DNA from 2 places in the Allobosea sp. 10L422 genome. Region 2 is predicted to be linked to the other one. Evidence: predicted binding sites of a transcription regulator. Region 2 holds the regulator's gene; the other holds the start of a gene.
What was found. The regulator PhoB, encoded in region 2, activates phosphate uptake and scavenging genes when phosphate is short. The targets are predictions, from matches to a motif close to TGTCATNNANCTGTCAT.
Positions count from the first base shown of each region.

Region 1: a site for PhoB is predicted at 3,448-3,464, ahead of AC1DEZ_RS24505 (acetoacetate decarboxylase). Genes of this name have one in related genera too.

Region 1 covers NZ_JBFTJI010000015.1:232,703-237,858, forward strand. The annotation lists gene AC1DEZ_RS24490 (acyl-CoA dehydrogenase family protein) at 1-753, shown strand, start outside; gene AC1DEZ_RS24495 (TetR/AcrR family transcriptional regulator) at 866-1,468, shown strand; gene AC1DEZ_RS24500 (histone deacetylase family protein) at 1,595-2,638, shown strand; gene AC1DEZ_RS24505 (acetoacetate decarboxylase) at 2,657-3,400, opposite strand; gene AC1DEZ_RS24510 (acetolactate synthase large subunit) at 3,566-5,122, opposite strand.
Region 2 covers NZ_JBFTJI010000009.1:88,997-94,152, reverse strand. The annotation lists gene AC1DEZ_RS18210 (LysR family transcriptional regulator) at 1-190, shown strand, start outside; gene AC1DEZ_RS18205 (SpoIIAA family protein) at 245-631, shown strand; gene AC1DEZ_RS18200 (DUF3175 domain-containing protein) at 648-932, shown strand; partial or broken gene AC1DEZ_RS18195 (hypothetical protein) at 976-1,175, opposite strand; gene AC1DEZ_RS18190 (hypothetical protein) at 1,188-1,367, opposite strand; gene phoB (phosphate regulon transcriptional regulator PhoB) at 1,475-2,173, opposite strand; gene phoU (phosphate signaling complex protein PhoU) at 2,185-2,904, opposite strand; gene pstB (phosphate ABC transporter ATP-binding protein PstB) at 3,112-3,918, opposite strand; gene pstA (phosphate ABC transporter permease PstA) at 3,958-4,842, opposite strand; gene pstC (phosphate ABC transporter permease subunit PstC) at 4,860-5,156, opposite strand, start outside.

The sequences.
Region 1 (5,156 bases), on a different contig from region 2:
GATGCAGGTTCGGACGTGAAGGGCATCCGCACCACGGCGCGGCGCGAGGGCGACCATTACGTGCTCAACGGCGCGAAGATGTTCATCACCAACGGCGTCTACGCGGATCTCTACTGCGTCGCCGCCAAGACCGATCCGGCGGCTAAGCCCTCGCAATCGGTCTCGATCTTCCTCGTCGAGAAGGGCACGCCGGGCTTTTCCGTCTCACGCGCGCTCGACAAGCATGGCTGGCGCTCCTCGGATACCGCCGAGCTTTCCTTTGTCGATTGCCGCATACCGGCCGAGAACCTGCTCGGGCAGGAGGGGCGCGGCTTCTACGCGATCATGAGCAACTTCCAGAACGAGCGCACCGTGATCGGCGCGATGGCGATCGGCGAGTCGCAGGCCGCTATCGATCTCACGCTGGATTATGTGAAGACGCGAAAAGCCTTCGGCGCACCGCTCTGGGAGAAGCAGGCGATCCGCCAGCGTCTCGCGGAACTGGCGAGCAAGGTCGAGGCTGGCCGCCAGCTCGTCTACCACGCCGCCTGGCTCGACGCGCAGGGCTTCGACGCCACCCGCGAGGTCTCGATGGTCAAGGCCTATTGCGGCGAGTTGGTCAACGAAGTCATGTACGATTGCCTGCAGTTCCACGGCGGCATGGGTTACATGCGCGAGAGCGCCATCGAGCGCATGACCCGCGACGCCCGCGTGCAGTCCATCGGCGGCGGCGCCACCGAGGTGATGCTCGAAGAGGTGGCGAAGCGGCTGTGATACGTTTGCGCGCCCCTTCAAGCGTCATGCTCGGGCCTGACCCGAGCATCTCATGCCGGAGATTCTCGGGTCTGCGCTTCGCTTCGCCCGAGAATGACGCGGGGCGCTGCGCATGACTGTCGCCGCCGACCGCAGCCAGCGCGACACCGAAGGCGGCTCGCGCCGGCAAATCCTCGACCATGCCGCGCGGCTCCTGCGCAATGGCGGCTATTATCAGACCACGTTGCGGGAGATCGCGGAGGCAGTCGGCATCCGCAAGGCGAGCCTCTATTACCATTTCGCCTCGAAGGAGGAGATCGTCGAGGCGGTGGTCAACGACGGCGTCCGCTTCGTCCACGAGGGCGTAGTCGCCGCGCTCGCCGCGACCGAAGGTGCAAACCCGCGCCAGCGGCTGGAGGCGGCAATCCGCGGCCATCTTGCGGCGCTGCACGGCCACGGCGACTACACCAGCGCCAGCATCAAGGTATTCAACTTCGGCGCCGCGCCGGCGCCGGAGAGCGTGCGGGCCGTGCGGCGCGCCTATGAAGATGTCTGGCGCCGGCTGATCGGGGAGCTGCAGCAGGCCGGCGCCCTGCCGCGGGAGCGCGCGCCGGACGTCCTGCGCAATTTCCTGCTCGGCGCGCTCAACGGTTCCACCGATTGGTACCGGCCCGAACGCTTCGAGATCGATGCGCTGGCGCGCGAATTCGCGGCGCTGCTCTCGCCCTTGGCGTAAGGCCCGCTCCGCCCGCCACGCAGGGGCGGGCGGCATCGACGTAGCTGACCGGCGTCGCCGTCATTGCTAGCATTCCGGTGCGGGGCCGGCTGATCGCCTCGCTGCCTGACGAGGATTTTTCGCCTGATGCGTGCCTTCTACCATCCCGATCAAGCCCTTCACGATCCGCAGCAATATATGCGCTTCGGCAAGGTCGTTGCGCCCAAGGACCTGCCCGAGCGGACGGACCGGCTTCTCGGTGCGCTGGCGAAGCATGGCATCAAGCCGGAGCATCCGGCGGCGCATGGCACGGACCCGATCCTGGCGATCCATGATGCCGGCTTCGTCAATTTCCTCGAAACCGCCTGGGCGCGCTGGCAGGACCTGCCGGCCGAGCGCGGGCCGGAAGTCTGGCCGAGCACCTTCCCCTATTGGAGCGGCCGCCCGGACGAGGATGTCCGTCCGCCCTGCCGCCCCACCGGCTTCATCGGTCAGCTCGGCTGGTATCTCGGTGATCTCTCAGTGCCGATCGGCGAGCATTGCTGGCATTCGACGCTGCGTTCGTCCGAGACCGCAGTCTCTGCGGCCGATGCGATCCTCGCCGGCGAGCGCGCCGTCTACTCGCTCTGCCGCCCGTCCGGCCATCACGCCCGCGCCGATCGCGCCACCGGCTTCTGCTATCTCAACAACACCGCGATCGCCGCCCAGCGCCTGCGCTCCAAATTCGGCAAGGTCGCGATCCTCGATGTCGACGCCCATCATGGCGACGGCACGCAGCAGATCTTCTACCGCCGTAGCGACGTGCTCACGATCTCGGTCCATGCCGATCCGTCTAACTACTACCCGTTCTTCACCGGCTATGACGACGAGCGCGGCAACGGGCCGGGCGAGGGCTTCAACCTCAACCTGCCGCTCGCCCATGGCGCGGGCGGAGCCGAGATGCAGGCTGCTGTCGACAGGGCCGGCAAGGCGATCCGCGATTTCGGCGCCGAGGTGCTGGTGATCGCGCTCGGCTACGACGCCCATAAGGACGACCCGATCGGCGTCCTCAGGCTTGAAGCCTCCGATTTCGGCGCCATCGGCCGGCAGGTGAAGGCGCTCGGTCTGCCGACGCTTGTTGTGCAGGAAGGCGGCTATGCGATCGAGGCGATCGGCGACTGCCTCGATGCGTTCCTGGGTGGGTTCGCCTGAAGCCGAAACGCGCGGGTGCTATGCGAGGTAGTCGTGCAGAACCCGGCCGAAAGGCAGCGTGAAATCGACGAGCTGGTGACGAGCGCGCACGATTCTCCGCACCGGGAAGTCGGCGACCCGGCAATTGATATGAGGGATGAGATGCAACCGCGCCTCGCCCTCCCAGGCGCCATGGACCGTGATGTCCGTGAGATTGTAGCCGACGAGCTGCGCTACCTTCGGTGCGCCATCGACATCGGGCAGCAGCTTCAGGTTGATGTTCAGGCCAGCGATGCCGTCGCGCACCTTGTCGAGCTGATCTTCGAGGCTGCGATGCTTGTAGGTCATCGTGCCCATTGCGACGCGCTCGCCGTCATAGTGCAGCGTTCCGGTCAGGGTGTCCTTCATCACGCCGAGGCGCGGCACGCCATACTTCTTGGGGAAGCCCCAGATCTCCCGTCCGCCGGTGATGGGCGGTTCGTCGTCGAGATACATCTGCACGGAGAAATTGCAGGGCTGTCCCTTGTAGCTGGCATAGATCCCGGTGCCGCTCTCCTCATAGGACCCGAAGCCGGAGGAATCCGGCATCTTCATCCACTCGTAATAGACGAGGTTGCCCGGGGCCGGCTCGAGCGGCTCCGGCAACGCGGCGCGGATGATCTCAGGGTCCGTCTCGTAGGTGATGATCAGATATTCCCGCTTGATGAAGCGGTTCGGCGGATGCGGGTAGCTCGGGCTGAAGACGGGCATCGACGGTGCCTTCAGGATCTCGTCCCGGTTCATGCTGGTCGCTCCTTCTCGAAATCAGCCGCAATTCTGGCAGGGGCCCTGCGACAGATTGATGGCGACCGGACGAATAGAAAAGCTTCTCCTCACTGCCCGCGTGAAGATCGCCCTCCACCCCGAGACGTCGTTCTCGGGCGGAGGGCGTTTTGGTCGGATGCTGTCTCAGATCGCCGCTTCGATCAGGAACGGCCCCTTCTTGGCGAGCGCGGCCTTGAACAGGCTGGTGAACTCCTCGGCCGTGGTGGCGCGGGCGGCTTCGACGCCCATGCCCTTGGCCATCGAGACCCAGTCCAGCGCCGGCTCGTCGATGTTGAGCATCAGCGTGGCGTTGCGGCCGAAATCGTTGACGCCGACGGCGCGCATCTCGCCGTGCAGGATCTGGTAGGTCCGATTGGCGAAGACGACTGTGACGATGTCGAGATTCTCGCGCGCCTCCGTCCACAGACCCTGCACCGTGTACATGCCTGAGCCGTCGGCCTGCATGTTGATGACCTTGCGGTCGGGGCAGGCGACCGCTGCGCCGATGGCGAGCGGGATGCCTTCGCCGATCGCGCCGCCGGTGAGCTGGATGTAGTCGTGCTGCGGTGCGCTGTGGCAGTCATAGTAGAAGCTGCGGCCCGAGGAGACCGACTCATCGCAGACGATGCAATTCTCCGGCAGCAGGGCCGAGACGATGGCGCAGGCCTTGTCGGCATCGAGCTTGCCCGTCGGCAGGCCGGGCTGCTCCTTGCGCGGCGAGGCGATATAGACGGGCGCCGTCTTCGTCGCGCCCATCTCCTCGGCGAGCGCCGTGATCGCTGCGGGCAGATCGTCGCCCGGGCTGGCCAGCGTCGCGACCTCGCAGTCATCGTGGACAAGGCGCCCGGGCTTGCCCGGATAGGCGAAGAAACCGACCGGCGTCTGCGCGCCGACCAGCACGAGATAATCGACGTCCTTGAGCTGATCGAGCGCCTTGTCGATCGGATAGAACACCTTGGGCATGGCGACGCGGCCGGCGCCGCGCTGAATGCGCCCATTCGACATCTGGCTGAAGATCTTGGCGCCGGTCGCGGCGCAGACGCGGGCTGCCATCTCCATCGGCTTCTCCCGCAGCGCGAGCCCCGTCAGCATGATCGCGGCGCGCGCGCCATGCTTGCGCAGCCCGGCGGCGACCTCGCGAATCGCCGCTGAATCGACGCTCTTCAGCGCCGGCAGCGGCGTCGGCTTGAGGGCGGCCGGCTCGACGCTGCCCCAGGCGCAGTCGGCCGGCAGGATCACGGTGGTGACGCCGGGCAGCGTCAGCGAGGCGACATAGGCCTCTCCGATCGCCGGGCCGACATCCTCGGGCGAGGCGATGCGGCGGACGAAATGCGACATCGGATGCGCCAGGCTCTCGATATCGCTGGTCAGCGGCGCGTCATGCTGGAGATGGTAGGTGGCATGGTCGCCGACGACATTGATCATCGGCGTGCGGGCACGCCTTGCATTGTGCATGTTGGCGAGCGCGTTCGCCATGCCCGGCCCGCAATGCAGCAGCGTCGCGGCCGGCTTGTCGGCCATGCGGGCATAGCCATCGGCGGCACCGGTCACCACGCCCTCGAACAGGCCGAGCACGCAGCGCATCTGCGGCTTGCGGTCGAGCGCCGCGACGAAGTGCATCTCGGAAGTGCCGGGATTGGCGAAGCAGGTATCGACGCCGTTGATCAGAAGGGTGTCGCAAAGGCGGTCGGCGCCGTTCATCCTGAAAACCTCGACTCGATAGAAGGCGCCCCTG
Region 2 (5,156 bases):
CGTGGCGGACGAGTTGGCCTCGGGCGCGCTCGTCAACCCGCTCGGACTCGGCTTCACCAGCGCGACGGGCTGCTGGCTCATCCGCCCGTTGGGCCAGCCGCAACGCCCCGGCCTCGATGAATTCGTCGGCTGGCTACGCTCCGAAGCCGCGCGGTTCGATGCCGCCACCCGTGGATCCTCAGCCGCCTGATCATCGCGCGAAACTTCCGCTCTTGCCCCGCGTTGTCTGGATCAAGGAGGAGTCATGTTAACGATCCTGCCCGCCCCGGACCATGTCGGCGCCTACCGCCTGTCGCAGACGCTGACCAGCGACGATCTCGACGGGATCATGGCCGATATCGACGCGAAGCTCGCACGACACGAGAAAGTCGGCATCCTCGCCGACCTTACCGATTTCACCGATATGACCTTGGCTGCCGCCTGGAAGGATGCGCGCTACAGCCTAGGCAAGCTGTGGGAGCTGCAACGCTTCCCGCGTGAGGCGGTGATCACCGACAGGGGCTGGCTTGCCGCCTTCGTCGACCTGCTCAATCCGGCGATCCCCTTCGTGACTGTTCGCACCTTCAAGCCGGAGGAGTACGAGACCGCATTGACCTGGGCCGGCGACATCGAGGGCGGACCAAACGCCTGACCGACAGGAGGACGCCATGCTCGTCCACAAGCACAGATGGTCGGCCGATATCACCAGCCGGAGCAACGCGCTCGATTTCGAGAAAGCCGTGTTCACGCGTGGCGATCCGCGCCAGATCGCGCGCTCGCTGAAGCGGTCGGCCGAGCACAGCCGCCGGCGCAAATCGGGCCCCTATCGCTCGGCGATGTCGATGCTCACCTTCTACATCAACCGTGCCGGCCGGAAACTGCCGGCCGAGCGCCGCAGGACTCTGGAAGCGGCCAAGCACAGCTTGCGCCGCCTCTTCCACCGAGAGGGCTGAAGCGCCTGCCGTCACCCTTCAGGATCAACCTGAAGGCCGGTTCTCATGGCGCCCTGCCTCCCTTGCGCGCCGGATCATGCGAGTGGTGGCTGACAAGTTCGCCGCCGCCACCCGAAACGCGAGCGTGCCGCCGGTTGTCATCGGCAGGTGGTTTGCGGATGTCCGGCGGCTTCTTCGCGTTCTCATGGGATGAGCCGGGTCGCCGTGCCGGATGGTCTGCGGCGCCTTGGTCGAGGTCGACATTCGGCAACCTCTTCAACGATCCTGCTGCAGACCCTGATGGGTCGTGTTGATGCGGGTATTGCCCTGCTGGCCCTGCTGATCAGGCTGGCTCGGTCGGCGCTCGCCACCTCTGGCGCTGCGCAGATCGCGCTCGGCATGATCCGGCTCGCCCGGACCCTTGTCGCTTCGATTGGCCGGCGGGATGGGCGGCATCTTGCTCACGGCGACCTCCTCTGGCTCGCGTTGATTTTCACGATCAACGCGAGCGTGCGGGCAAGGTTCACGGCAAGTTGCGATGAAGAGCAGAGCTGCAGCGCCGCTCAGCTGCGCGCAAAGGTTTCGTCGAAGGCGTAACCGGCGCCGCGGACTGTCCGCAGCGGATCCTTGGTATTGGCCGGCGTGATCGCCTTGCGCAGCCGGCCCACATGAACGTCGACGGTGCGCTCATCGATATAGACGTCGCGGCCCCAGACGGCGTCGAGAAGCTGGGCGCGCGAATAGACGCGGCCGGGCGCCTGCATCAAGAACTCGAGCAGCCGGAACTCAGTCGGGCCGAGATGCAGCTCGCTGCCGGCACGGCGGACGCGCCGCGTCGTGCGGTCAAGTTCCAGATCCCCGGCGGCGAGCAGCCCCGCGACATGGCCCGGCTTGGCGCGGCGCAGCAGCGCCTGTATGCGCGCGATCAGCTCGGGCAGCGAAAAGGGCTTCACCACATAATCGTCCGCGCCAGTCGCGAGCCCGCGCACGCGTTCGGTCTCCTCGCCGCGCGCCGTCAGCATGATGATCGGCACGCGTTCGGTGTCGCGCCGCGAACGCAAGCGGCGGCAGAGTTCGATGCCAGAAAGGCCCGGCAGCATCCAGTCGAGCAGCACGAGATCAGGCGTGTGGTCGCGCAGATGCAGTTCGGCGTCATCCCCGCGCGCGACGCTGTCGACCTCGAAACCCTCGGCCTCGAGATTGTAGCGCAGCAGCAGGGTTAGCGGCTCCTCGTCCTCGACGATCAGGATGCGTGCGGCCATGATGATCTACTTCAGTTCCCGGTGATCGCCTCGACCTCGATATTGGTCGTGTCGAGCTTCGGCCGGTTCACGTCGAGCGAGTCGCCGGTGATGAGATAGTGAATCGTCTCGGCGATGTTGGTGGTGTGGTCGCCGATGCGCTCGATGTTCTTCGCGCAGAACAGGAGATGCGTGCAGAAGGTGATGTTGCGCGGATCCTCCATCATATAGGTCAGGAGCTCGCGGAACAGCGAGGTGTAGAGCGCATCGATCTCGTCGTCGCGGCGCCAGACGTCGAGCGCCTTCTGCTCGTTGCCGGCAGCGTAGGCGTCGAGAACGTCCTTGAGCTGCGCCTGCACCAGGCGGCTGATGTGCTCGAGCCCGACCACGGCGCGGTGCGGCGGCTGGAACTGGCCGGCGATGGCGACGGCGCGCTTGGCGATGTTCTTGGCGAGATCGCCGACGCGCTCGATATCGGCGGCGATGCGGATCGCCGAAATCAGCTCGCGCAGGTCGTTGGCGAGCGGCTGGCGCCGGGCGATGGTCAGTACCGCCTTTTCCTCGACGTCCCGCTGGAGGTTGTCGAGGCGCTGGTCGGCCGTGATGATCTTCTGGGCAAGGCCGGTGTCCCGGCGCACCAGCGCCACGGTCGAATCGCCGAGCATGCGCTCGGCCATGCCGCCCATTTCGGCGAGGCTGCGGCGGATGCCTTCGAGATCGGTATCGTAGGAGCGGACGATGTGGTCGGTCATGGGCGGCGTGTCCTCTAGATCATTAGCGCCGGTGCAGCGTCGTCGTTTTCAGGTCGGCATGCTCGACCCTCAGCCCTCATCCTCAGGAGCAAGCGAAGCTTGCGTCTCGAAGGATGCTCCGGTTGGTTCCGGAGCCTCCTGGACCATCCTTCGAGACGCCGCTCGCGCGGCTCCTCAGGATGAGGGCTGCTGGTTTGAAACCGGTCTTCAGCCGAACCGGCCGGTGACGTAGTCCTGCGTCTGCTTCTTGGCAGGGTTCATGAAGATGGTGTTGGTCGGCGCGAATTCGACGACCTCGCCCAGATACATGAAGGCGGTATACTGCGAGATGCGGGCCGCCTGCTGCATGTTGTGCGTGACGATGGCGATGGTGAAGTCGCTCTTCAGCTGCTCCAGCAGATCCTCGATCTTGCCGGTCGAGATCGGGTCGAGCGCCGAGGTCGGCTCGTCGAACAGGATCACTTCAGGCTTCTGCGCGATGGTGCGCGCGATGCACAGGCGCTGCTGCTGGCCGCCGGAGAGACCCATGCCGGAGCTCTTCAGCTTGTCCTTGACCTCGTCCCAGAGCGCGGCGCGGCGCAGAGCGCCTTCGACGCGGTCGTCGAGCTCGGACTTCGGCGGCTTCTCGTAGAGGCGGATGCCGAAGGCGACGTTGTCGTAGATCGACATCGGGAACGGCGTCGGCTTCTGGAACACCATGCCGACGCGCGAGCGCAGCTCGTTCACATCGACATCGTTCGAGATGATGTTGCGCCCGTCGAGCATGATCTCGCCGGTGGCCTTCTGCTCCGGATAGAGCGAGTAGATCCGGTTGAAGATGCGCAGCAGGGTCGACTTGCCGCAGCCCGACGGGCCGATCAGCGCGGTGACGTGCCGGTCGCGGAAATCGAGATTGATGTTCTTCAGCGCCTTGTGCTCGCCGTAGTAGAAATCGAGGTTCTTCACCGCGATCCGGACGGGCGCCTCGGCATCGAGCGTCTGCGGGGAGAGTTCAAGGGTCGAAAGCATCGACATGGTCCTCAAGGTCGGACGCGACCGGGTTGGATTCAAGTCTTATTTGCCGCCGGCGACAAAGCGGCGGGCAATGATCGAGAGCAGCAGGATCGAGACCGTGATGATCAGCGATCCCGCCCAGGCCAGTTGCTGCCAGTTCTCATAGGGAGCGGAGGCGAACTGGTAGATGGTGACGGGCAGGTTCGAGACGCCGCCGACCAAGGTCGGCGAGAACCAGAAATTGTTGTTCAGCGCGGTGAAGATCAGCGGCGCGGTCTCGCCGGCGATACGGGCGAGAGCCAGCAGGATACCGGTCACCATGCCGGCCTTGGCGGCGCGCCAGGTCACCGAGGTGATGACGACCGACGGCGGGGCGCCGAGGGCCGAGCCGGCTTCGCGCAGCGGGCCGGGCACGAGGTTCAGCATGTCCTCGGTGGTGCGCACGATGACCGGGATCGCGATGATGCCGAGCGCGACGCCGCCGGCCCAGCCGGAATAGCCGCGGAAGGGCTCGACCAGGATCACATAGACGAACAGACCGATCAGGATCGACGGTGCCGACAGCAGGATGTCGTTGATGAAGCGGATCAGGTTCGCGAGCTTCGAGCCCTTGCCGTATTCGGCAAGCCAGGTGCCGGCGAGCACGCCGACCGGGGTCGCTACCGCGATCCCGAGAAAGGTCAGCACCACCGAGCCGACGATGGCGTTGGCGAGGCCGCCGCCCTGCGAGCCGGGGCCCGGCGTGACTTCTGTGAAGGTCGCGAGCGAGAGCCCGCCGATGCCCTTCACCAGCAGCATGCCGAGAATCCAGAACAGCACGAAGATGGCGCAGAAGGTGAAGCCCGTGGCGATGATCTTCATCAGCCGGTCGGCTGTGCGGCGGGACTGGCGCACGCGCCCCCAGGGGGTGTGGGGCAGTTCGCGCGGCGTGGAAGCGGTCGTCATGCTCATCTCTCAGGACCTCAGTAGCGCTTCACCCGGGCGACCAGGAGCCGCGCGATGACGAGGACGACGAAGGTGACGAAGAACAGGATGCAGCCCAGCGCGATCAGCGAGTTGAGCTGCAGGCCCATCGCCTCGTTGAACTCGTTGGCGATGCGCGAGGCGATGGTCGAGCCGGGATCGAGGATCGAGGCCGACAGGCGGTTGGCGTTGCCGACGACGAAGGTGACGGCCATCGTCTCGCCGAGGGCGCGGCCGAGGCCGAGCATGATCGCGCCGATGATCGAGACGCCGGCCTGCGGCACCAGCACATGGCG